3 regions of the Bradyrhizobium sp. 26S5 genome follow, and region 3 is predicted to be linked to each of the others. Evidence: predicted binding sites of a transcription regulator. Region 3 holds the regulator's gene; each other region holds the start of a gene.
What was found. Region 3 encodes HrcA, which represses chaperone genes, less so after heat shock. Its sites were predicted from a motif close to GTTAGCACTCNCNNNNNGNGAGTGCTAAC; they were not measured.
Positions count from the first base shown of each region.

Region 1: a site for HrcA is predicted at 2,420-2,448, ahead of groES (co-chaperone GroES). Genes of this name have one in related genera too.
Region 2: a site for HrcA is predicted at 2,205-2,233, ahead of V5279_RS37070 (co-chaperone GroES). Genes of this name have one in related genera too.

Region 1 is NZ_CP145948.1:6,193,496-6,197,659, forward strand. It holds gene V5279_RS29180 (NupC/NupG family nucleoside CNT transporter) at 1-886, shown strand, start outside; gene V5279_RS29185 (cupin domain-containing protein) at 1,132-1,707, opposite strand; gene V5279_RS29190 (usg protein) at 1,820-2,110, opposite strand; gene groES (co-chaperone GroES) at 2,492-2,806, shown strand; gene groL (chaperonin GroEL) at 2,865-4,164, shown strand, end outside.
Region 2 is NZ_CP145948.1:7,857,439-7,861,602, forward strand. It holds gene V5279_RS37060 (hypothetical protein) at 402-917, shown strand; gene V5279_RS37065 (hypothetical protein) at 1,491-2,009, opposite strand; gene V5279_RS37070 (co-chaperone GroES) at 2,328-2,624, shown strand; gene groL (chaperonin GroEL) at 2,788-4,164, shown strand, end outside.
Region 3 is NZ_CP145948.1:54,413-58,576, forward strand. It holds gene rdgB (RdgB/HAM1 family non-canonical purine NTP pyrophosphatase) at 1-399, opposite strand, end outside; gene rph (ribonuclease PH) at 411-1,124, opposite strand; gene hrcA (heat-inducible transcriptional repressor HrcA) at 1,294-2,382, shown strand; gene grpE (nucleotide exchange factor GrpE) at 2,545-3,150, shown strand; gene pncA (bifunctional nicotinamidase/pyrazinamidase) at 3,160-3,882, opposite strand; gene V5279_RS00270 (hypothetical protein) at 3,980-4,164, opposite strand, start outside.

The DNA.
Region 1 (4,164 bases), 3.5 Mb from region 3:
GCCGGTGGTGCGCGGCATGGCCTGGCTGCTGGGGCGTACGCTCGGCGTCGGCGGCGCGGTCGGGCTCTCGACCGCCGCCAATATCTTCCTCGGCATGGTGGAAGCGCCGCTCTTCATCCGCCCCTATCTGGCGCAACTCAGCCGCAGCGAATTGTTTCTGGTGATGACCGGCGGCATGGCCGGGATCGCCGGCACCGTGCTGGTGCTGTATGCGACGCTGCTCGCACCGCTGATCCCGGATGCGGCCGCGCACTTCGTCATCGCTTCGGTGCTGGGCGCGCCGGCCGCAATTTTAGTCAGCCTGATCATGGTGCCGGAAACGTCTAACAGACACACCGGCGGATCGCTCGATGATCCCGATGTTCAGGTGTCATCGACGATGGACGCCATCGTGAAGGGCACCGCCGCCGGTCTCGAGCTCCTGATGAACATCATCGCGATGCTGCTGGTGCTGGTCGCGCTGGTCTATCTCGCGAACGCGATCATCGGCCTGCTGCCCGAGATCGGCGGCGCGAAGATTTCGCTGCAACGCTTGCTCGGTTACGTCATGGCGCCGGTGTGCTGGCTGATGGGCCTGCCGTGGCCGCAGGCGATCACGGCAGGAAGCCTGATGGGCACCAAGACCGTGCTGAACGAGCTGATCGCCTATGTCGACCTGTCGAAGCTCGGTCCCGACGCGCTCGATCCGCGCTCGCGGCTGATCATGCTCTACGCGATGTGCGGTTTCGCCAACTTCGCGAGCCTCGGCATCATGATCGGCGGCCTCGGCATCATGGCACCCGAGCGGCGCGACGAGATCAACGCGCTCGGGCTGAAGTCGATCGTCTCGGGCACGCTGACGACGTGCCTGATGGGGGCGATTGTCGGGATGATGACACAGCCGTAGCCCGGATGAAGCGAAGCGCAATCCGGGGCCATGCTGATCGTTTGCGCGAATCCCGGATTTCGCTTCGCTCCATCCGGGCTACAAGACCGATGGCCGCCACTTACAAAATCGTCATGCCCGGGCACAGCCGTCCGAAGGACGGCGTCGCTTCCGCTCGCCTATGACCCGGGCATCCATCGCTCGTGAAAGACTCTTGCGAAGCAGGATGGATGGCCGGGTCAAGCCCGGCCATGACAGCGCGAGGCCTACGCCTTCAACTCCACCGTCTTGAATTCGGCCGGCAGGATCACCTCCAGCAGTTCGACGTCGTCTGAGTAATCCAGGATCATGTGCCGGATGCGCGGCGGCTGGGTCCAGGCGCTGCCCTGCTGCATCAGCGTCTCGCCCTCGCCTTCCATGTAGGTTTTCACCCAGCCCTTGAGCACATAGACCATCTGGAAGTCGACGTCGTGGAAGTGCAGCTTCGACACCTCGTCGGGATTGCACGGCCCCTGCAGCCGGATGACGTGCGCCTGGGCGAGGCCATGCGAGGCGGCGGCGATGCCGAGGTCGCGGTACTTGGCGTAGGTGCGCAGCCCATCGGCCTTGAAGTCCTCTTCGCGGTGATGGCTGATGGCGACGCGCTGCTTCGGCCGTGCCTTGCTCGCCGCCTTTGTTGCAGTCTTTGTCGCGGTCTTGGGCGCGCTCTTCTTCGCCGCCGGGACGCGGCCCTTGGACTTGATGGTCTTGCGTGCGGACGACTTGGTGCCGGCTCCGAGCCCCGTCCATTTCTTCTTTACCGCGGTCTTGGCTGCGGATCGTGATGCCGTCTTCTTGGCCATTGTTCGCCTCCCGTCTTTTTCTGACGGTGAGAGGCTAACACAAGTCGCGCGGCGCTGGTGGGCAAAGGCGCAAGCTGCGCCCTGCCCGCAAGCTCCAAGTCCAAGGCCTATGTCAATGCAGCCGGAACACGCCGTCGACGGCGCGCAATTCGGCCGGCTTGACCAGCTTGGAATGCGCCACCGTCACCGAGAACAGCGGGCCCTCGAGCTTCGCCTGCCAGAAGGCGAGGAAATCCTGCAGCACCGGAAATCTCGGAAACAGGTCGTAGTTCTGCCAGACATAGGTTTGCAGCAACGAGCGATGATCCGGCATCCGATAGAGGATTTGCGCCGTCGTCAGCCCGTACCCCAGCAACTGCTTCCGGAAATCGTCGGAAGCAACCCCACCAACTCGCGAGACCATGCCAACCTCCTGTGACGGAGCGCATTCACCTGGCGGCCGGATCCCAGCCGGACCACCGGCAATGGATGCGCTCACATGAGAGAAATGTGACGCACGCGACTAACCAATCTCAAGCCCAAATGTTTAATAGGTTGTTGAAATTTCTTGCGTTGGCAGCAGCTTACCGCATCTGCTAATAGCCTCGGCGACCCCGCGGGCCGGCATTAAGGATGCCGAAATGATCGTGGCAGCCGTCATTCGCGAGTGCCAATTTTTCTGCTAGAGGCACTTGCCCGCCGCCCAGGCTTGGCCTATCTCCTGCGAAGCTGGCTTGGCACTCGCCGGGCTGGACTGCTAACACTCCAAAAATCTACAGCATCCACAAAAGTTTAGGAGGACTGCATGAAATTCCGTCCGCTTCACGACCGCGTCGTGGTCAAGCGTATCGACGCCGAAGAGAAGACTGCTGGCGGCATCATCATTCCGGACAGTGCCAAGGAAAAGCCCTCCCAGGGCGAAATCATCGCCGTTGGCCCGGGTGGCCGCGACGAGGCTGGCAAGCTGATCCCGATCGACATCAAGGTCGGCGACCGCGTCCTGTTCGGCAAGTGGTCCGGCACCGAGGTCAAGATCGACGGTGAAGACCTGCTGATCATGAAGGAAAGCGACATCATGGGCGTCCTCGACGTCCCCGCTTCCAAGAAGAAGGCGGCCTAAGCGCCTCCTCTCTCCCCAAGATTCCTCCAGGGTAAAACCATTCCAAGGAAAAATTCAGATGGCAGCTAAAGAAGTCAAATTCGGCGTTGATGCGCGTGACAAGATGCTTCGCGGCGTCGACATCCTCGCCAACGCCGTCAAGGTGACGCTCGGCCCCAAGGGCCGCAACGTCGTGCTCGAGAAGTCGTTCGGCGCTCCCCGCATCACCAAGGACGGCGTCACCGTCGCCAAGGAGATCGAGCTCGAGGACAAGTTCGAGAACATGGGCGCCCAGATGGTGCGCGAAGTCGCCTCCAAGTCCGCTGACGCGGCCGGCGACGGCACCACCACCGCAACCGTGCTCGCGGCTGCGATCGTTCGTGAAGGCGCCAAGTCGGTTGCCGCCGGCATGAACCCGATGGACCTGAAGCGCGGCATCGACCTGGCTGTGGAAGCCGTTGTCGCCGACCTCGTCAAGAACTCCAAGAAGGTCACCTCCAACGAGGAGATCGCTCAGGTCGGCACCATCTCGGCCAACGGCGATGCCGAAATCGGCAAGTTCCTCTCCGACGCCATGAAGAAGGTCGGCAACGAGGGCGTGATCACGGTCGAGGAAGCCAAGTCGCTCGAGACCGAGCTCGACGTCGTCGAGGGCATGCAGTTCGATCGCGGCTACATCTCGCCCTACTTCGTCACCAACGCCGACAAGATGCGCGTTGAGATGGACGACGCCTACATCCTCATCAACGAGAAGAAGCTCTCCTCGCTGAACGAGCTGCTGCCGCTGCTCGAGGCCGTGGTGCAGACCGGCAAGCCGCTGATCATCGTCGCTGAAGACGTCGAAGGCGAAGCCCTCGCCACCCTCGTCGTCAACCGCCTGCGCGGCGGCCTGAAGGTCGCGGCCGTCAAGGCTCCGGGCTTCGGCGATCGCCGTAAGGCCATGCTGCAGGACATCGCGATCCTGACCGGCGGCCAGGCCATCTCGGAAGACCTCGGCATCAAGCTCGAGAACGTCACGCTCGCCATGCTCGGTCGCGCCAAGAAGGTGATGATCGACAAGGAGAACACCACGATCGTCAACGGCGCCGGCAAGAAGGCTGACATCGACGCCCGCGTTGCCCAGATCAAGGCGCAGATCGAGGAGACCACCTCGGACTACGACCGTGAGAAGCTGCAGGAGCGTCTCGCCAAGCTCGCAGGCGGCGTCGCGGTGATCCGCGTCGGCGGCGCGACCGAGGTCGAGGTGAAGGAGCGCAAGGATCGCGTTGATGACGCGATGCATGCGACCCGCGCGGCTGTCGAGGAAGGCATCGTCCCGGGCGGCGGCGTCGCCCTGCTCCGTGCTTCCGAGCAGCTCAAGGGCCTGCGCACCAAGAACG
Region 2 (4,164 bases), 1.9 Mb from region 3:
CCGGCCCTCGGGCCGGCGCTGGATGCGGTAATCAGCGACTTCAAAGAAACCTGAAGGCGCGGCGGAAGTGCCCGACCTGATTCCGAATGGCCTCGACGTGCAACATCGTCGGGCCATTGCTTATCTCAAAATGCAGCATTGCGTGTGATACTGCTGGCGCCTCAGTCCGCGAAACATCACGCATCATCCCAGTGCGGTTGAGTGAGGCTCTTCGTCAACGACGCTGACCCATCTGCGTCAATTGGTCGAATTCGTCAACTTGTATGGAGCAATGCAGGGTTGTACGTTCCGCTGCGTGCTCCACGAACAGGAGCGCCTGCAATTTACTGCAAGCGGTTCGTTTGCCAATCAAGTTATCGCTCGACGCAATTAGTTCTCAAACGCCATTATGGGAGGGAACAATGTCAATTACTCACGTACTTGTCGCGTTGTCCTCGATTGCTGCTGTTCTCACGGCTGGCAACGCCCAGGCTCAGAGCATGCCACCGGAAGGGCCCGTCTCGGTGACATTTACTGCGACACCAATCCCGCCACCAAAGCCGATGCCGATCGGCGGCGGTAGAGAGTTTGACCTGCTGAACCAAGCGATGGCAGCAATGAACGACGCGGGAAACCCGGTGCTCAATAACATGGGTGGACGATGCCAGTTTAGTCGGCTCAGAGATACATCGGCGAAGACCGTCGAAGTCCGCGGGTTCTGTACTTACGTCGACAAGGACGGCGATCAAACATTCGAACAATGCGATTTCCTGCCGGGGCAACCCAACAAGTGCAACATAACCGGCGGGACCGGCAAATTCGAAGGGCTCCAAGCCGAACTCATCATTTCCATCGAGCCTCTTAAGAGCAATTTCGAAGGCATCGGTCAGGTCATTGGCCACAAGAAGGGCACGTATCGGATTGCAAAGACAAACTGATGCATCCGGCCGCGTTCTGGTTGGCGCAAGCGCGAGCTGGCCGCGAGCCGCTTTCGCACGGAATGTGATTACCTCGATGGAGCGATTGCCACATCCAGCCCTGACCAAGTACCGTGATCAGCGACGCTTATGATCGGATGGTCCGGCGGATGTACCCGTGGCCGATGATCTCGAATGGCCCCGACGTGGATATCGTCGGGGCCATTTGTCTAAGGGCGTAATCCCATAGGCAAGTGCTGATTGGGGGCTCGCGACTCAAAGCAATCTATCGCGGCGGCATGGATTGCTTCGTCGCCTCGCTCCTCGCAATGACGACAACCTTCCCTTCTCCCCTTGTGGGAGAAGGTGGCATAGGTGGCCTTCCGGCCGCCGTCTCGTAGAACGCCGATGCTTCGCATCGGCTATGGCGCCGGATGAGGGGTCTGTCTCCACGAGTTCAAATGACAGAGTTGGATTCGCGGAGAGAGACCCCTCACCCGGATTGCATCTGGCGATGCAATCCGGCCTCTCCCACAAGGGGAGAGGCGGACTGCCGATGTGGCGCTAGCCGGAGATAAAACGGATGCCCCGCCGTTACGCCCGTGGCGCGCAGCGGACGTAGACCATGTTGCCGTAGCGGGTGGCGGCGTCCTTGTCGACGAAGCGGGTGATCAAGACCCGGCCGTCGAACGAGATGATCTCGCGGTCCTGTTCGCCGGGCACAGGTCCTGGCGGGCCGATATAGTTCTTGCCGCCGGGGGAACCCTTCAGCCGCAGTTCCTGCGGGGTGGCCTGGTCGGCCAGATGCATGATGACGCCGCCGTTCTGGCCGGCGCCGATCACGTAAGGCTGCTTGCACTGGCCGCGCGCCGCGGCCTCGGTGCGGGCGCGGTCGGCGGGATTCTGGAACGAGGCGAGACCCCAGCGGCCGACGATCTCATCGGGGCGGATCGACGCAGGCATTTCCGGGGCCACCCCGGGTTCGGAGGGCGCCGGCTCGGGGTTCGACGACAACGACGGCAGGCTGAAGCTGCTGCACGCCCCCAAGAGTGCCGTCAGCGCCGAGACAGCCGCGAATCGTGCGACCAATCGCGCGTTGAGTGACCTGATCATATGCATCCCCCGACTATGTCCCGGCCGCACCCGTCCTGCAGCCAAGCGTAAAACTTAAGGCGGAGCAACGACGTCTGACAAAATTACGTCATCGCTACGATTTGGTTTCCGGTCCACCATCCTATATTGGCCTCACCAAGGCCTTAACCACTTTGCTTGACAGAAAACCCGCCAAGCCATATTTCCCGGCCCGCAATTGGCACTCTCGCACCACGATTGCTAAATGCGCCGGGCGTCCTGCCTGGCGCCGACCGGGCCGGCATTCAACGCCGGTCTCGATGAACCGGACCTGAAACCGAGCCTCCAAGAGGGAAAGTCATGGCTAAATCCACCTTCCGCCCACTGCATGACCGCGTCGTGGTCAAGCGTATCGATGCCGAGGAGAAGTCCAAGGGTGGCATCATCATTCCGGACTCGGCCAAGGAAAAGCCGTCCCAGGGCGAGATCGTCGCCGTCGGCCCGGGTGGCCGCGACGAGGCCGGCAAGCTGATCCCGATCGACCTCAAGGTCGGCGACCGCGTGCTGTTCGGCAAATGGTCGGGCACCGAGGTCAAGCTCGACAACCAGGAGCTCCTGATCATGAAGGAGTCCGACATCATGGGCGTGCTGGCTTAAGCCCACCTCTTTTTCCGTCACCCTGAGGAGGCAGCGAAGCTGCCGTCTCGAAGGGTGAACATCCACAAACTCATCCTTCGAGACGCAGGCCAAGGCCCGCTCATCGAGCAATAACGGCAAAGCCGTTATGCAAGGGATGACGGCTTTCCAGGAGTTGAAAACAATGGCTGCCAAGGACGTAAAATTCGCCGGAGACGCCCGCGAGCGCATGCTGCGCGGCGTCGACGTGCTCGCCAACGCCGTGAAGGTGACGCTCGGCCCGAAGGGCCGCAACGTCGTCATCGAGAAAAGCTTCGGCGCGCCCCGCATCACCAAGGACGGCGTCACCGTCGCCAAGGATATCGAGCTCGACGACAAGTTCGAGAACATGGGCGCGCAGATGCTGCGCGAGGTCGCTTCCAAGACCAACGACACCGCCGGTGACGGCACCACCACCGCAACCGTGCTGGCGCAGGCCATCGTCCGCGAGGGCGCCAAGTCGGTCGCCGCCGGCATGAACCCGATGGACCTGAAGCGCGGCATCGACACCGCGGTCGCCGCCGTGATCAAGGACATCGAGAAGCGTGCCAAGCCGGTCGCCTCCTCCTCCGAAGTCGCCCAGGTCGGCACCATCTCGGCCAATGGCGACGCCGCGATCGGCAAGATGATCGCGCAGGCGATGCAGAAGGTCGGCAATGAGGGCGTGATCACCGTCGAGGAGAACAAGTCGCTCGATACCGAGGTCGACATCGTCGAGGGCATGAAGTTCGATCGCGGCTATCTCTCGCCCTACTTCATCACCAACGCCGAGAAGATGACCGCCGAGCTCGAGGATGCCTACATCCTGCTGCACGAGAAGAAGCTGACCGGTCTGCAGTCGATGCTGCCGGTGCTGGAAGCCGTGGTGCAGTCGGGCCGTCCGCTCCTGATCCTCGCCGAAGACGTCGAGGGCGAGGCGCTGGCGACGCTGGTGGTCAACCGCCTGCGCGGCGGGCTCAAGGTCGCTGCCGTCAAGGCGCCGGGCTTCGGCGATCGCCGCAAGGCGATGCTGGAGGACATCGCGATCCTGACCGGCGGTCAGTTGATCTCCGATGACCTCGGCATGAAGCTCGAAAACGTCACGGTGAACATGCTCGGCCGCGCCGGCAAGATCGTGATCGACAAGGAGAACACCACGATCGTCAAGGGCGCCGGCAAGAAGAAGGACATCGACGCCCGCGTCGGCCAGATCAAGGCGCAGATCGAGGAGACCACCTCGGACTACGACCGAGAGAAGCTGCAGGAGCGCCTTGCCAAGCTCGCCGGCGGCGTTGCGGTGATCAAGGTCGGCGGTGCGACCGAGATCGAGGTCAAGGAGAAGAAGGACCGTGTCGAGGACGCGCTGAACGCGACCCGCGCCGCGGTGCAGGAAGGCATCGTGCCCGGCGGCGGCGTCGCGCTGCTGCGCGCCAAGAAGGCGGTCGGCCGTCTCACCAACGCCAATGCCGACGTCCAGGCCGGCATCAACATCGTGCTCAAGGCGCTGGAAGCTCCGGTCCGCCAGATCTCGGAGAATGCCGGC
Region 3 (4,164 bases):
CGCCACGCACAGGGCGGAGACGAAATGCGCACTTCGCCGGTCCGGCGCGGTGGCGCCGCGCTCCTGCAGCAAACGTTCGATCCGCGTCATCGCCGCCATGAAATCCTTGCCTTCGCCGGCCCAGCGCGCCGAATAGATCCCGGGTGCGCCGTCGAGCGCGTCGACCACGAGGCCGGAATCGTCCGCGAAAGCCGGCAGTCCGGTCGCTTTCGCCGCGGCGATCGCCTTGATCGCCGCATTGGCGCGAAAACTGTCGCCGGTCTCCTCGGGCTCGGCGAGGCCGAGCTCGCCGGCCGACACCGCCTCCACGCCATGCGGCGCCAGCAGTTCCCGCATCTCGGCGAGCTTGCCGGGATTATGGGTGGCGATGACGAGCCTTCCGGTGATTCGGCGATGCATGACCAATCTGACTACGCCACCGCGATCTTTTGCAAGTCGACCAGACGCGCGACACCTTTGCGCGCCAGCGCCATCAGCGCCAGAAACTCGTCCTGCGAGAACGGCGTCTTCTCGGCGGTGCCCTGCACCTCGATGATGCGGCCGTCGCCGGTCATGACGAAATTGGCGTCGGTGTCGGCCTCGGAGTCCTCGGCATAGTCGAGGTCGAGGACCGGCGTGCCCTGGTAGATGCCGCAGGAGATCGCCGCCACATTGTCGCGCAACACGTTGGTCTTCAGCATGTTGCGGGCCTTCATCCAGTTGATGCAGTCGGCCAGCGCCACCCAGGCACCGGTGATCGAGGCGGTGCGGGTGCCGCCATCGGCCTGGATGACGTCGCAATCGACCGTGATCTGGCGCTCGCCGAGCGCCTCCAGATCGACGGCCGCGCGCAGCGAACGGCCGATCAGCCGCTGGATCTCGACCGTGCGGCCGCCCTGCTTGCCGGCGGAGGCCTCACGGCGGGTGCGTTCCAGGGTGGCGCGCGGCAGCATGCCGTATTCGGCGGTCACCCAGCCGCGGCCCTGGCCCTTCAGCCAGGGCGGCAGCCGCTCTTCCAGCGTGGCGGTCACCAGCACATGGGTGTCGCCGAACTTCACCATGCAGGAACCCTCGGCATATTTGACGACGCCGCGTTCCAGCGACACGGGACGCAGTTCATCGGGCGCACGGCGGCTTGGCCGCATGAAATCCTCCAAAAATCCGAGATATATGGCTGGGCGTGCTTGTAGGAGGGGGAACGGGCAGCGGCAAGGGTTTTCGGCCCTGGGTTGGCCAGGTACCGGGGGCTGAATGCATGCTTGTCACCGGCCTCTCGGAGCGACAGATTAGGCAGCAATTGTGAGGGACTGGAGTGTGACTCATCACGATCCGATTGGCCTGATCGCACCGCATGCGGGGCTCGCCCAGCTCAACGAGCGTTCGCGCGACATTTTTCGTCAAATCGTCGAAAGCTACCTTGCGACCGGCGAGCCGGTCGGCTCGCGCAACATCTCGCGCCTGATCGCATTACCGTTGTCGCCGGCCTCGGTCCGCAATGTGATGTCGGACCTCGAGCAGCTCGGGCTGATCTATGCGCCGCACACCTCGGCGGGCCGGCTGCCGACCGAACTTGGCTTGCGTTTCTTCGTCGACGCCCTGATGCAGGTCGGCGACCTCACCGAGGCCGAGCGTCAATCGATCCAGACCCAGCTGGCCGCCGTCGGCCGTGCGCAATCCGTCGAGGCGGCGCTTGGCGAGGCGCTGACGCAGCTGTCGGGGCTGACCCGTGCCGCCGCGGTGGTGCTGACGCAAAAGTCGAATGCGCGGCTGAAGCACATCGAATTCGTGCGGCTGGAGCCGGAGAAGGCGCTGGTCGTGCTGGTCGGCGAAGACGGCCAGGTCGAAAACCGGGTGCTGGCGCTGCCGCCGGGCGTTCCATCGTCGGCGCTGACCGAAGCGACCAATTTCCTCAATGCGCGGATCCGTGGCCGGACGCTGGCCGAAGCGCGGCTCGAGCTCGAGACGGCATTGACGCAAAACCGCGCCGAGCTCGATCAGCTCACGCAAAAGGTCGTCGCGGCCGGCATCGCGAGCTGGTCCGGCGGCGCGAACGAGGACCGCCAGCTGATCGTGCGCGGCCACGCTAATCTGCTCGAGGATCTGCATGCGCTCGACGACCTCGAGCGCATCAAGTCGCTGTTCGACGATCTCGAGACCAAGCGCGGCGTGATCGATCTGCTCGGCCGCGCCGAACGCGGCGAGGGCGTGCGGATTTTCATCGGTTCGGAGAACAAGCTGTTCTCGCTGTCGGGTTCCTCCACCATCATCGCGCCATACGGCGACGCCCAGGGCCGGATCGTCGGCGTGCTCGGCGTGATCGGACCGACGCGGCTGAACTATGCGCGGGTAATCCCGACGGTGGATTATGCCGCGCGCATCGTCAGCAAGATGCTGGGCGGCTGATCGGAGCGAAATTCGGTTTCATTTGACGGGTTTCTTGACGCGAAGTGGAGGTGCGCTGGCCCTAACCGGTATGTTGCGCTTGATTTTCGCCGCTCAAAGCACGATATCCCGGGCAGCAATCCCCAAGATTTGAACCGACGCGAGTTTTCGAGAAGGCAAGCCATGACCGATCCGAACCGGGCCAATGACAACACCGAGAATTCGGCGCCGACGGGTGAACCCGTGGTCTCGAAGCCCTACATCATGCCTGACGATCCCGAGGTGGGATCGGCTGAGGCGCTGACCAAGGAACTCGCCGAGGCGCGCGACCGGACGCTGCGCACGCTGGCCGAGATGGAGAACCTCCGTCAGCGCACCCGCCGCGAGGTTGCCGACGCCAAGACCTATGGCATCACCGGCTTTGCCCGCGACGTGCTCGACATCGCCGACAATCTGCAGCGCGCGCTCGACGCCGTGCCGGCCGAGACCAAGGAAGCCGCCGATCCCGGCCTGAAGGCGCTGCTCGAAGGCGTCGAGCTGACCGAGCGCTCGCTGCTCAACACGCTGGAAAAGAACGGTGTCAAGAAGTTCGACCCGATCGGCGAGAAGTTCGATCCGAACTTCCAGCAGGCGATGTTCGAGGTGCCTGATCCGTCAGTGCCGTCGGGCACCGTGGTGCAGGTCGTGCAAGCCGGCTACATGATCGGCGAGCGCATCCTGCGTCCGGCGCTGGTCGGCGTCTCCAAGGGCGGCGCCAAGGCCGCCCCAAGCGCCGACATCACCGCCTGATCCAATGTCTTACGCGATATCCGACGACTGGATGCGCTTGACGCCGGCCTTGTCCATATCGGCCCAGGCCTTGGCCAATGATCCCTGGGTGTCGATGCCGCGGCAGGCATCCTCCACCACATAGGTTTCGAAGTCGGCCTTGCGCGCATCGAGCGCGGTCCAGGCCACGCAGAAATCGGTGGCGAGCCCGGCGACGAACACGCGATTGATCTTGCGCGCCGTCAGATAGGCGCCAAGCCCGGTGGTGGTCTTGCCGTCGGCTTCGGTGAAGGCGGAGTAGCTGTCGACGTCCTTGTGAAAACCCTTGCGGATGATCAGCTCCGCCTGCGGAATCGCAAGTTCCTTCGACAGCGCGGCGCCGTCGGTGCCTTGGACGCAGTGGTCGGGCCACAGCACCTGCTTGCCATAGGCGAGGTCGATGGTCTCGAACGGTTTCTTGCCGGCATGGACCGAGGCAAAGGAGACGTGACCGGGCGTGTGCCAGTCCTGCGTCATCACCACATTGGCAAAGCTCTTGGCGATCTTGTTGATCACCGGCACCACCTGCTCGCCGTCCTTCACCGCGAGGCTGCCGCCGGGCAGGAAGCAGTTCTGCACGTCGATCACGAGCAGCGCGGAGCCGTCGTCGGGCTTGATTGCGGCGGCCCAGAGATTCCTGGGAACCAGCGTCGCGAGCGCCATCGTGCCAAAGATCGTGCCAAGGCCTGCAACAATCCGTCGTCGATCGAACATCGCGCCCTCCTCGCTTTGTGTGATTATCGCGCGAGGAGGCTAGTTCCGTTCGTGGAGCTGCGAAAGCCCGATTTTTCGGAGGGCTTTGCGAAAGGGATCAGCCGCGCGGCTGGATGCCGTCGCGCACCGCGCGGAAGCGCGGGAAGGCCTTCTCCCAATCGGTGCGCGGCGAGCTGCCGATGATGCGCATCGAGGTTTGCGCGCCGAACCGCAGCCACTGCACGATGGTCACCGGGGTGTTGTCCTTGCCGCTGACGGCGTCGATCCGGGTCTCGAAGCCGG